2 regions of the Pseudomonas huanghezhanensis genome follow, and region 1 is predicted to be linked to the other one. Evidence: predicted binding sites of a transcription regulator. Region 1 holds the regulator's gene; the other holds the start of a gene.
The links. The regulator sigma-54, encoded in region 1, starts transcription at its own class of promoters, with help from an activator protein. The targets are predictions, from matches to a motif close to ANTGGCATNNANNTTGCTNT.

Region 1 (5,234 bases):
GCCGCTGACGATGATCATCCGCATGATTAGTGACCGGTCTGCTCGTCGAGTACCACTTGATAAAGGGCTTCACCGGTTGGTGCAGTGCGCAGTTTTTCACGCACCTTCTTACGGTCAAGCATGTTGGCTATCTGGCGCAGCAGCTCCAGATGCTGGTCAGTGGCGGCCTCCGGAACCAGCAGCACGAACAGAAGATCGACCGGGGCGCCATCGATGGCGTCGAAATCAACAGGGTGACTGAGTTGCAGTAGTGCGCTAATGGGACGAGTGCAGCCCTTGAGGCGGCAGTGCGGAATGGCTATGCCGTTGCCAAAACCCGTTGAACCGAGTTTTTCGCGGGCTATCAAGCTCTCGAAGACAGTTTGCTGGTCGAGGTCAGCCAAGTGCGGGTGAATGACTTTGGCAACCTCTTCGAGTACAGCTTTTTTACTGCCGCCCGGCACGTTCACGAGGGAACGGCCAGGGGTCAGGATATTTTCAAGTCGGATCATGTGTGGGGAGTGTCAGCGAGCGGCAACACCTTTGAGGGTGCTTTGCTGCTTTTCCTTATGCTTGAGCAATTGTCTGTCGAGCTTGTCAGTGAGCAGGTCGATTGCAGCATACATATCGTCATGATCCGCATTCGCTACGACCTCTCCACCAGGGATATGCAGGGTGGCCTCGATCTTCTGTTTGAGTTTTTCGACGGCCATCGTCACCTGTACATTGGTAATTTTGTCAAAGTGCCTCTCGAGCTTTTGGAGCTTCAGCTCTATGTACTCACGCAGGGGCTTGGTCACTTCCAGTTGGTGTCCACTGATGTTGACTTGCATACAGCTTCTCCTTCATTGCCAGTGCATAAAGAGGCAGGCTTGGTTGCCTGCCACTGGAACGCTGTAGCGCGTGACCTCTACATCAGTCGCTTACGTTCGCTCGAAGGAGCTATCCCTAACGATTCGCGATATTTGGCGACTGTGCGACGAGCCACTTGAATGCCTTGTGCCTCCAGTAAACCAGCGATCTTACTGTCACTCAATGGCTTTTTCTGATTTTCGGCGGCAACCAGTTTTTTGATGATCGCGCGAATCGCCGTGGAGGAACACTCGCCGCCCTCAGAGGTGCTGACGTGGCTGGAGAAGAAGTATTTCAGTTCGTAAATGCCACGTGGCGTGTGCATGAACTTCTGCGTGGTCACCCGCGAAATGGTGGACTCATGCATGCCCACCGCTTCGGCGATGTCGTGCAGGACCAGCGGTTTCATTGCCTCGTCGCCGTACTCCAGAAACCCCCGCTGATGCTCGACAATCTGCGTCGCGACCTTCATCAGGGTTTCGTTGCGGCTCTGCAGGCTTTTGATGAACCACCGCGCCTCTTGCAACTGGTTACGCATGAAGGTGTTGTCGGCGCTGGTGTCAGCGCGACGAACAAAACCGGCATATTGCGGATTGACTCGCAGTCGCGGCACGGATTCCTGATTAAGCTCCACCAGCCAGCGCTCGTTGTGCTTGCGCACGATCACGTCGGGCACCACGTATTCGGCTTCGGTGGATTCGATCTGTGAACCCGGACGAGGGTTAAGGCTCTGCACCAATTCGATCACCTGGCGAAGATCGTCTTCCTTGATCTTCATGCGGCGCATCAGTTGGGCGTAGTCACGACTGCCCAACAGGTCGATGTAATCGCTGACCAGACGTTGTGCCTCGGCAAGCCATTTGGTCTTTGCGGGCAATTGTCGCAATTGCAGGAGCAGGCATTCGCTTAGCGTGCGTGCGCCTATACCGGCAGGTTCGAATTGCTGGATGCGATGCAGGACGGCTTCAATTTCGTCGAGTTCGATATCAAGTTCAGGATCGAAAGCGTCGAGGAGCTCCTCGAGCGATTCGTCCAGATAACCCTGATTGTTGATGCAGTCGATCAGGGTTACTGCAATCAGTCGGTCAGTGTCCGACATCGGCGCCAGATTCAACTGCCACAGCAAGTGGCTCTGAAGGCTTTCGCCAACGGAGGTACGGGTGGTGAAGTCCCACTCGTCATCATCATTGCTGGGCAGGCTGCTTGCGCTGGTCTGGTAAACGTCTTCCCAGGCTGTATCGACTGGCAATTCGTTTGGAATGCGCTCACTCCACTCGCCGTCTTCAAGATTGTCGACAGTCGGGGCGGCTTCCTGGTAGGTCGGCTCCTGGACGTCCGGGTTGGGTTTCTGTTCGATGTTGTCGGCCATCGGGTCGGCGTTATCGAAGTCTTCGCCTTCTTCCTGACGTTCGAGCATAGGATTGGACTCCAGCGCCTCCTGGATTTCCTGTTGGAGATCCAGAGTCGACAATTGGAGCAAGCGGATGGCCTGTTGCAGCTGCGGTGTCATCGTCAGCTGCTGGCCCATTCTCAAGACTAGCGAAGGTTTCATGGCAGGGGCTAAACACCTTATTCGTTCGCCGGCGCAGATGCGCGCCATCCACTACAGGGCGCTGAGGCGCCAACTTAAGCAAATTATATGCCTGAAACCAGAGTGTTTGCCTAGCGTGCGATGACAATTAATACAGATCAGTGATCGGGCAGTGATGCCATCGATCAGCAGGTCCGTTGTCATCGCCGCAAATTACAGGCGGAACTCGTGGCCGAGGTATACATCTTTCACCAACTGGTTAGCCAGAATGGTTTCAGAGTCGCCTTCGGCAATCAGCTGTCCATCGTTGACGATGTAGGCCGTTTCACAGATGTCCAGTGTCTCGCGGACGTTGTGGTCCGTGATTAACACACCGATACCCTTGGCCTTCAGGTGATGAATGATCTGCTTGATGTCGCCGACGGAAATCGGGTCGACGCCAGCAAACGGTTCATCGAGCAGGATGAATTTGGGCGAGGTGGCCAGCGCGCGTGCAATTTCTACACGACGGCGTTCACCGCCTGACAAGCTCATGCCGAGGTTGTCGCGGATGTGAGTAATGTGGAATTCCTGCAGCAGGCTCTCCAGCTCCTTGCGGCGCGCCGGGCGATCCAGCTCCTTGCGTGTCTCAAGAATGGCCATGATGTTATCGGCAACGGACAGCTTGCGGAAAATCGATGCTTCCTGCGGAAGGTAGCCGATACCGGCGCGAGCGCGGCCATGCATGGGCTGATGGCTGATGTCTTGGTCATCGATCAGCACGCGACCCTGTTCGGCCTGGACAAGGCCGACGATCATGTAGAAACAGGTAGTCTTGCCAGCGCCGTTAGGCCCCAGCAAGCCAACGATCTGGCCGCTTTCGATGGACAGGCTCACATCGCGGACGACCTGACGGCCTTTGTAGCTTTTAGCCAGATGCTGAGCTTTCAGCGTTGCCATTACTGGGCCTTCTGCTGGTCGGTTTTCTTTTTCGGCTGGATAACCATATCGATTCGTGGTCGCGGCGTAGTGATCCTGGTGCCGTTTGCACGGCCGGCATTCACAACCTGCTTGACGGTGTCGTAGACGATTTTCTCGCCTTCGGAGGTGTTGCCGTCGTTGATGACCTTGGCCTTGTCAATCAGCACGATACGATCCTGGGCGGCGAAGTACTGAATTGTAACGCCGTAAGCCTGGACAATCGGTTTATCCACAGCGGGTTTCTGCTCGTAGTACGCAAGGTTGCCCACGGACGTGAACACGTCGACTTCGCCTTGCGCGTTACGGGTGATGGTCACAGTGTTGCCCGTGATCTTCATGGAGCCCTGGGTAATGATGACGTTGCCTTTGTACGTGGCGACGCCTTGCTTGTCATCCAGCTGCGCATCATCCGACTGAATGTGGATGGGCTGGTCGCGGTCTGTGGGCAAAGACCAGGCGCTCGCGCTTCCCAGTGCTGCGCCCAGGCCGAGCAATAAAGGAAGGGTTTTAACGAGCGTCATACTGTCCTCTTACGTTGGAGAGCAGGTCCATCCTGCTGTCTTTCAAATACGCTTTCATTCCGGTGGCGGTGGTCACACCGCCAAGGCCGTCGATTCTAACGGCTTGCTGGGTCTCCGCATATTGCTTCTGAGGGAATACGGTCATGCGGCTACTGGTAATGATTGTCGTGCGACTCTTTTCGTCGGTCCGATTGATGCGCACATTGTCTATCAGCTCGACATGATCACCGCCAGGAGACACCTCCGCAGTCCTGCTTTCGACATGCCATGGAAACGTCGAGCCGCGATACAGCTCAAGGTTCGGGGTCGTCAGAAGAGTAATGTCGGTGGCCTTGAGGTGTTCGACCTTGTCTGCCGTCATCTCATACTGCATGCCGCCGTCCGGAAGGAACTGAACGCTGTGGGCATTGATGGCGTAAAAGTCGATAGCGCTCTCATCGACCGCAGACCTGGGCTGGTCCATGAAGCTTTCGGGACTGATATCCCAGTAGCCCGCCGCCGCCAGCAGCACTGCAAGCACACCGCATACCAGGAAAATACGAAATTTTTTACTGAGCATAATGGACTTCTATAAGTAGACGGCATGAGCCGCTTCGAGGTTGCCCTGGGCACTCAGAATCAATTCGCAGAACTCGCGGGCCGCGCCTTCGCCGCCACGCGCCTGAGTGACTCCGTGCGCATGCTGGCGTACGAAACCCGCTGCACTGGCAACCGCCATCCCTAATCCGACCCGCCGAATCACCGGCAGGTCCGGAAGATCGTCGCCCAGATAGGCAACCTGTTCGTAGCTTAGGCCCAATTGGCTCAAAAGCTCGTCGAGCACCACCAGCTTGTCTTCTCGCCCCTGGTACAAATGGGCGATCCCCAGATTTTTAGCCCGACGCTCAACAACGGGGGTCTTGCGACCGCTGATAATGGCAGTCGTGACGCCAGACGCAATCAGCATTTTGATGCCCTGACCATCCAGCGTGTTGAAAGTCTTGAATTCGCTGCCGTCTTCCAGAAAGTACAGGCGGCCGTCGGTCAGCACACCATCGACGTCAAAAACAGCCAGTTTGATGTGCTTGCCGCGTTGCATCAGATCGTTCATGTCGTTACTCATTACATGACTCCCGCGCGAAGAAGGTCCTGAAGGTTGAACGCGCCCACAGGACGGTCGTTCTCGTCAACCACGATCAAGGCCCCGATCTTGTGGTCTTCCATGATTTTAAGGGCTTCAGCAGCCAGCATCTCCGCATGCACTGTCTTGCCATGCGGGGTCATCACCTCATCGATTATCGCCTGGCGAATATCGATGGGGCGGTCCAGGGTCCGACGCAAATCACCGTCGGTGAATATACCGGCAAGGCGGCCGTCGGGTTCGACAATGGCGGTCATGCCAAGGCCTTTGC
Region 2 (5,234 bases), 310 kb from region 1:
GACTTGTAGAGCAAAGGGCCGATGATGGGAAACTTGAGAAGCGCACGATCTACACCGTTGCGAAACTTTTCGGATGTTTTGTGTGCCCGTTTGAACGACCAAAAGGCGAGAAACATCGCGCCCAAAAACATGTACCAATACTCCTGTACGGCTTCCGACAAGCCAATCACCATCAGCGTAAATGCTGGAAGTTTGGCGCCGAAGCCTGCAAACACCGATTGAAACTGCGGCACCACTTTAATCAGCAAAATGCCGGTCACGATGAAGGCGACCACGACAACCGCAATCGGATACGTCATGGCTTTTTTGATTTTTGCTTTCAACGACTCGGTTTTTTCCTTGTAAGTCGCAACCCTGTCGAGCAGCGCTTCCAGCGCACCGGCTTGCTCGCCTGCGTCCACCAGGTTGCAGAACAGGTCATCAAAATATTGAGGCTTCTGACGTAGCGCCGTGGCAAAGCTGTGGCCGGATGCGACTTGCTGTTTTACGTCATCAACCAGTGTGCGCATGTTCGGGTTGTCTGTGCCCTCAATGATGATGTCGAACGACTGCAACAGCGGTACGCCCGCCTTCATCATGGTTGCCATCTGGCGGCTGAAAAAAGCGATGTCCAGCGGCTTGATTTTCTTGCCTTTGCTGAAGATCGAAACGGACTTTTTGCGGACTTTTGTGGGGTTGATACCTTGTTTGCGCAGCTGCGCCTTGACCAGGGCCGGGTTGTGGCCGTTGATTTCACCTGTGACTTTCGTGCCCTTCTTGTCCAGACCTTCCCAGGTAAAGGCGCTGACTTTTACTGCTTTGGTCGCCATGCTTAATCCTTGGTCACCCGGTTGATTTCCTCAAGGCTGGTCACGCCCTGCATGGCCTTCATCAGGCCGGAGGTGCGCAGGTCGTTGAAACCGTCCTTGCGCATCTGCTCGGAAATCTCGATGGAGTTGCCTTCTTCCATAATGATGCGTTCCAGCGCCGGCGTGCTTTTAACCACTTCGTAAATCCCGACGCGGCCTTTGTAGCCGCCGTTGCACTGGTCGCAGCCCACTGGGGAGTAAAGCTTAAAACTGCCGATTTTTGCCTCGGGGAAACCTTCCGCAATCAAAGTCTCGCGGGGGATATCCACTTCCTTCTTGCAGTAGGGGCACAATTTGCGTGCCAGCCGCTGGGCGATGATCAGGTTGATCGCGGTCGCGATGTTGAACGCTGCGACGCCCATGTGGTGCAGGCGGGTCAGGGTTTCTGCAGCACTGTTGGTGTGCAGCGTCGACAGCACCATGTGACCGGTTTGTGAGGCCTTGATCGCGATCTCGGCCGTCTCCAGGTCACGAATCTCCCCGACCATGATCACGTCCGGGTCTTGCCGCAGAAACGCGCGCAGCGCCTGCGAGAAGTCCATGCCCTGACGCGGGTTGACGTTGACCTGATTGATGCCTTCCAGGTTGATTTCAACCGGGTCTTCGGCGGTGGAGATGTTGATGTCTACCGTGTTGAGAATGTTGAGGCCGGTATAAAGCGAAACGGTCTTGCCGGAACCGGTTGGGCCTGTCACCAGGATCATGCCCTGCGGCTGGCGCAAGGCTTCCAGATAAAGTGCCTTTTGCTCCGGCTCATAACCCAGCGCATCGATGCCCATCTGCGCCGTGGTCGGGTCGAGAATCCGCATCACGATTTTCTCGCCCCACAGTGTCGGCAGCGTGTTAACCCGGAAATCGATCGCACGGTTTTTTGAGATGCGCAGCTTGATGCGGCCGTCTTGCGGTTTGCGTCGTTCTGAAATGTCCAGACTCGCCATCACCTTCAAGCGTGCAGCAATTCGACCGGCCAGATGAATGGGCGGCCTCGCCACCTCGTGCAAGATCCCGTCGGTACGCAGACGCACGCGGAACATCTTTTCATAAGGTTCGAAATGAAGGTCGGAGGAGCCCAGGCGGATGGCGTCCATCAGCATCTTGTTAACGAAACGCACGACCGGCGCGTCGTCCGCATCCTGACCGCCAATCGAGCTCTCTTTGCTCTCGTCGACAGTTTCGATTTCAAGGCCGAGATCGACGTCGGCCAGATCGCCCATTCCGCCATTGCTGTCAAAAAATTTATCGATGGCGATGGTGAGCTTGTCGTCTTCGACGAGAATTGCTTCGGTTGTCAGGCCGGTGCTGAACTGGATGTCGGTAATGGCTTGGTGATTTGTCGGGTCCGAAATACCCACGAACAACTTATTGCCACGCCGCCACAGAGGGAGCGCGCAATGCTGACGAACCAGCTTTTCGCTGACCAACCCTTTGGGCTGGCTTTCCTTGTCCAGCATATTCAGATCAAGAAAAGGAATGCCGAACTGGTCAGATGCCACTTCAGCCAGCGTCAGGCTTTTGACCAGCTTGCTTTGTACCAGGTGATGAACCAGCGACACCTTGTCACGGCGAGCCTGTTGGTAAGCCTGCTGCGCAGCTTTTTCATTGAGCAGTTCGGCAACAACGAGTTGCTTCGCCAAACCGGTTAAGACGACATCAGTCATTGCGGGCACCAGACACAGACAATGAATGGTTTATAACCCAGTCGGGCTGGACTGCCAAATCGGCACAGCAAGGGTGACCAAATTTGTCAGTTAGTGTCGGAGGTGGGGTGCGCTGTGCAGGCTTGGCAGGGGATATAGCGCGTTAATAGGTGCATGTGCAGGGTTGGCACGGCGTGTGCTTTTACTCATACAAGGCACACATTATTGACGCCTGGAGAAGTAAAAATGAATCTACAGAAAGGCTTCACCCTTATTGAATTGATGATCGTTGTTGCGATTATCGGTATTTTGGCTGCGGTTGCTATTCCGGCTTACACCACCTACACGCTCAAAGCCAAAGTTTCTGAGGCGGCAGCCGTTTCGGCGCCTTCACAACAGGCTCTGGCTCTTGCGTTTAACGAAGGTTCGCTCTCCTCCACTACGACTAACGCCACACTCGGCCTGCCTGCTGCAACGGCTATTACTAGCAGATATGTGACGTCGGTTACGACAGCGGGTACTTCGGCCACAGCAGGTACGGTTACTGTAGTAATGCAGGGTACTAACTCAGCTGATATCGACACCAAGACGATTATTTACACGATGGGTTGCGTTGCTGGCGCTCAATGCACCTGGACTGTGGGCGGTACGGTTACTGGAACTTATTTGCCTAAGTTCTAATAGGCCAACGATCGGGTTGTACTCTTAAGTAATTTAGAAGTCTCTTGGAGTCTGCTTATTCCGCCTCCTAGCCGAAATAGCTCAGTCGGTAGAGCAGCGCACTCGTAACGCGAAGGTCGTAGGTTCGATTCCTATTTTCGGCACCAGAAACACGAAAAGCCCGGTCCAAGAGACCGGGCTTTTTCGTTTTGCTGCGTTTGTGTCTGACCGACTCGAACTCTGTAGGGACCAGCTTGTTGGCCAGGCGGGCAATGCTGCGTTTCCTCCGAATCGCCCCGCGAATAAATTCGCGTCTACAGGCTGGCGTCGGGGCGCGGTGAATCACCTGCGTCCGTCAATGCATTCGCCCGCCAACTTGCGCGGTCGTTCGGACTGTTTTAAATGCTCAACCGCATCGACAAATCCACGGCCTTTACATCTTTCGTCAGCGTTCCGATGGAGATGTAATCCACGCCGGTTTCGGCGATGGTGCGCAGGGTGGTTTCGTTGATCCCGCCGCTGGCTTCGAGCTTGGCGCGGCCTGCGGTCAAGCGGACGGCTTCGCGCATGTCGTCCAGGCTTAATTCGTCGAGCATGATGATGTCGGCGCCAGCGTCCAGGGCTTGCTTGAGTTCGCTCAGGCTTTCGACTTCAACCTCCACCGGTTTGCCGGGCGCAATTTTGTGTGCAGCGTTGATTGCTTCGGCGATGCCCCCGCACGCGGCGATGTGGTTTTCCTTTATAAGGAAGGCGTCGTGCAAACCGATGCGATGGTTGTGGCAGCCACCGCAGGTGACGGCGTATTTCTGTGCCAGGCGCAAGCCCGGGAGGGTTTTGCGGGTGTCGAGCAGGTGGACCTGAGTGTCGGCAACCATGTCGGCGTAATGTTGAGCGCGGGTGGCAACGCCTGACAGCAACTGCAGAAAGTTCAGCGCGCTGCGTTCGCCGGTGAGCAACGAGCGTGCAGGGCCTTCGAGGTGAAACAGCGACTGATTGGGCTTGACCCGGTTGCCATCACTGACTTGCCAATGCACGGCAACCCGCGGGTCGAGTTGTCGAAACACGGCATCCACCCAAGAGGTGCCAGCAATAACCGCCTCGTCGCGGGAAATCACCGTCGCGGTGGCCAGACGCTCGGCTGGAATAAGTTGAGCGGTGATGTCGCCAGTGCCGACATCCTCAAGCAATGCGCGGCGCACGTTGGCTTCGATTTCTGCTGTCAGCGCGGCAAGACGAAGATTAGGCATATCGGGCTCCACTTACTAAGTGCCGCGATTATAGGGCAGGCGCTGCTACCAACCCACCTGCTCCGGGGCCTTCATATGATTGGATTGACGACTGTTGGTCGGTTTTTTCACCGTTCATGCGATGGAACGCATTTTTTGCGGTCTATCGCAGGATATGTAGCTTCGTCCATCCTATAGTCCATGAGGGGCGAAGTGTGCGCTGGCGAGCGGGCACGTTTTAAAAGATACTTGCCTTGCATTTGACGTCATAGCTTTGACGTGTTGCCTGTTTATCCTAAGGAACTTCGAGATCACCTCACAACTGGCGCCGCGAGCGCGTTTTGTGTCTGGGTGGTAGTTGTTGCGTGTGCAGTTGTAGAGCGGAGGCCTTGATGCAGAATGACGTTAAAGTAGTGTCCATGAACAAAGCGGTCCCCGATCAGACCGGTGCGTCGCCTGTGGCACGGCTGCCTGTTGTTCTCCTTCAAGTACGTGATAAAGCGGCTCAACAGCTTAAAGAGAGCCTGCAGACGCTATTCGATAACGCGGACGACACGCTGTTTGAGATGGCCGACCGCGCTCACAACAACGCCGAACAAAATATCTTCTTCGAAGCCATGCGTGACCTGCGCTTGAAGCGAAAGAGCATCGAGCGCAATTTCCTCGATAGATTCTTCGAATCCTTTTTGCGTCTTGGCCAATACCATATTGTCGAACCTACGCTCGCCGACCCCGTTTCCTTCGACAAATTAGCCTTGGTCCACAACGACGATCTCGAGAGAACCGTCGCAGTGGATGCAATGGTCACGAAAGTCATCAGTCGTGACGGCGTTGCCTTGAGCCAGGTAACGACTCGTCTGAAT

Region 2: OYW20_RS22345 (pilin) is a predicted target of sigma-54. The motif match lies at 2,669-2,688, and genes of this name have one in related genera.

Annotation. Positions count from the first base shown of each region.
Region 1 is NZ_CP113949.1:4,638,902-4,644,135, reverse strand. Features, by position in the region: gene rapZ (RNase adapter RapZ) at 1-24, opposite strand, end outside; gene ptsN (PTS IIA-like nitrogen regulatory protein PtsN) at 27-491, opposite strand; gene hpf (ribosome hibernation-promoting factor, HPF/YfiA family) at 504-812, opposite strand; gene OYW20_RS21035 (RNA polymerase factor sigma-54) at 890-2,383, opposite strand; gene lptB (LPS export ABC transporter ATP-binding protein) at 2,576-3,301, opposite strand; gene lptA (lipopolysaccharide transport periplasmic protein LptA) at 3,301-3,843, opposite strand; gene lptC (LPS export ABC transporter periplasmic protein LptC) at 3,830-4,402, opposite strand; gene OYW20_RS21015 (KdsC family phosphatase) at 4,412-4,945, opposite strand; gene OYW20_RS21010 (KpsF/GutQ family sugar-phosphate isomerase) at 4,945-5,234, opposite strand, start outside.
Region 2 is NZ_CP113949.1:4,953,236-4,958,469, reverse strand. Features, by position in the region: gene OYW20_RS22355 (type II secretion system F family protein) at 1-809, opposite strand, end outside; gene pilB (type IV-A pilus assembly ATPase PilB) at 812-2,506, opposite strand; gene OYW20_RS22345 (pilin) at 2,732-3,166, shown strand; tRNA gene OYW20_RS22340 (tRNA-Thr) at 3,237-3,312, shown strand; gene nadC (carboxylating nicotinate-nucleotide diphosphorylase) at 3,544-4,392, opposite strand; gene OYW20_RS22330 (DUF1631 domain-containing protein) at 4,764-5,234, shown strand, end outside.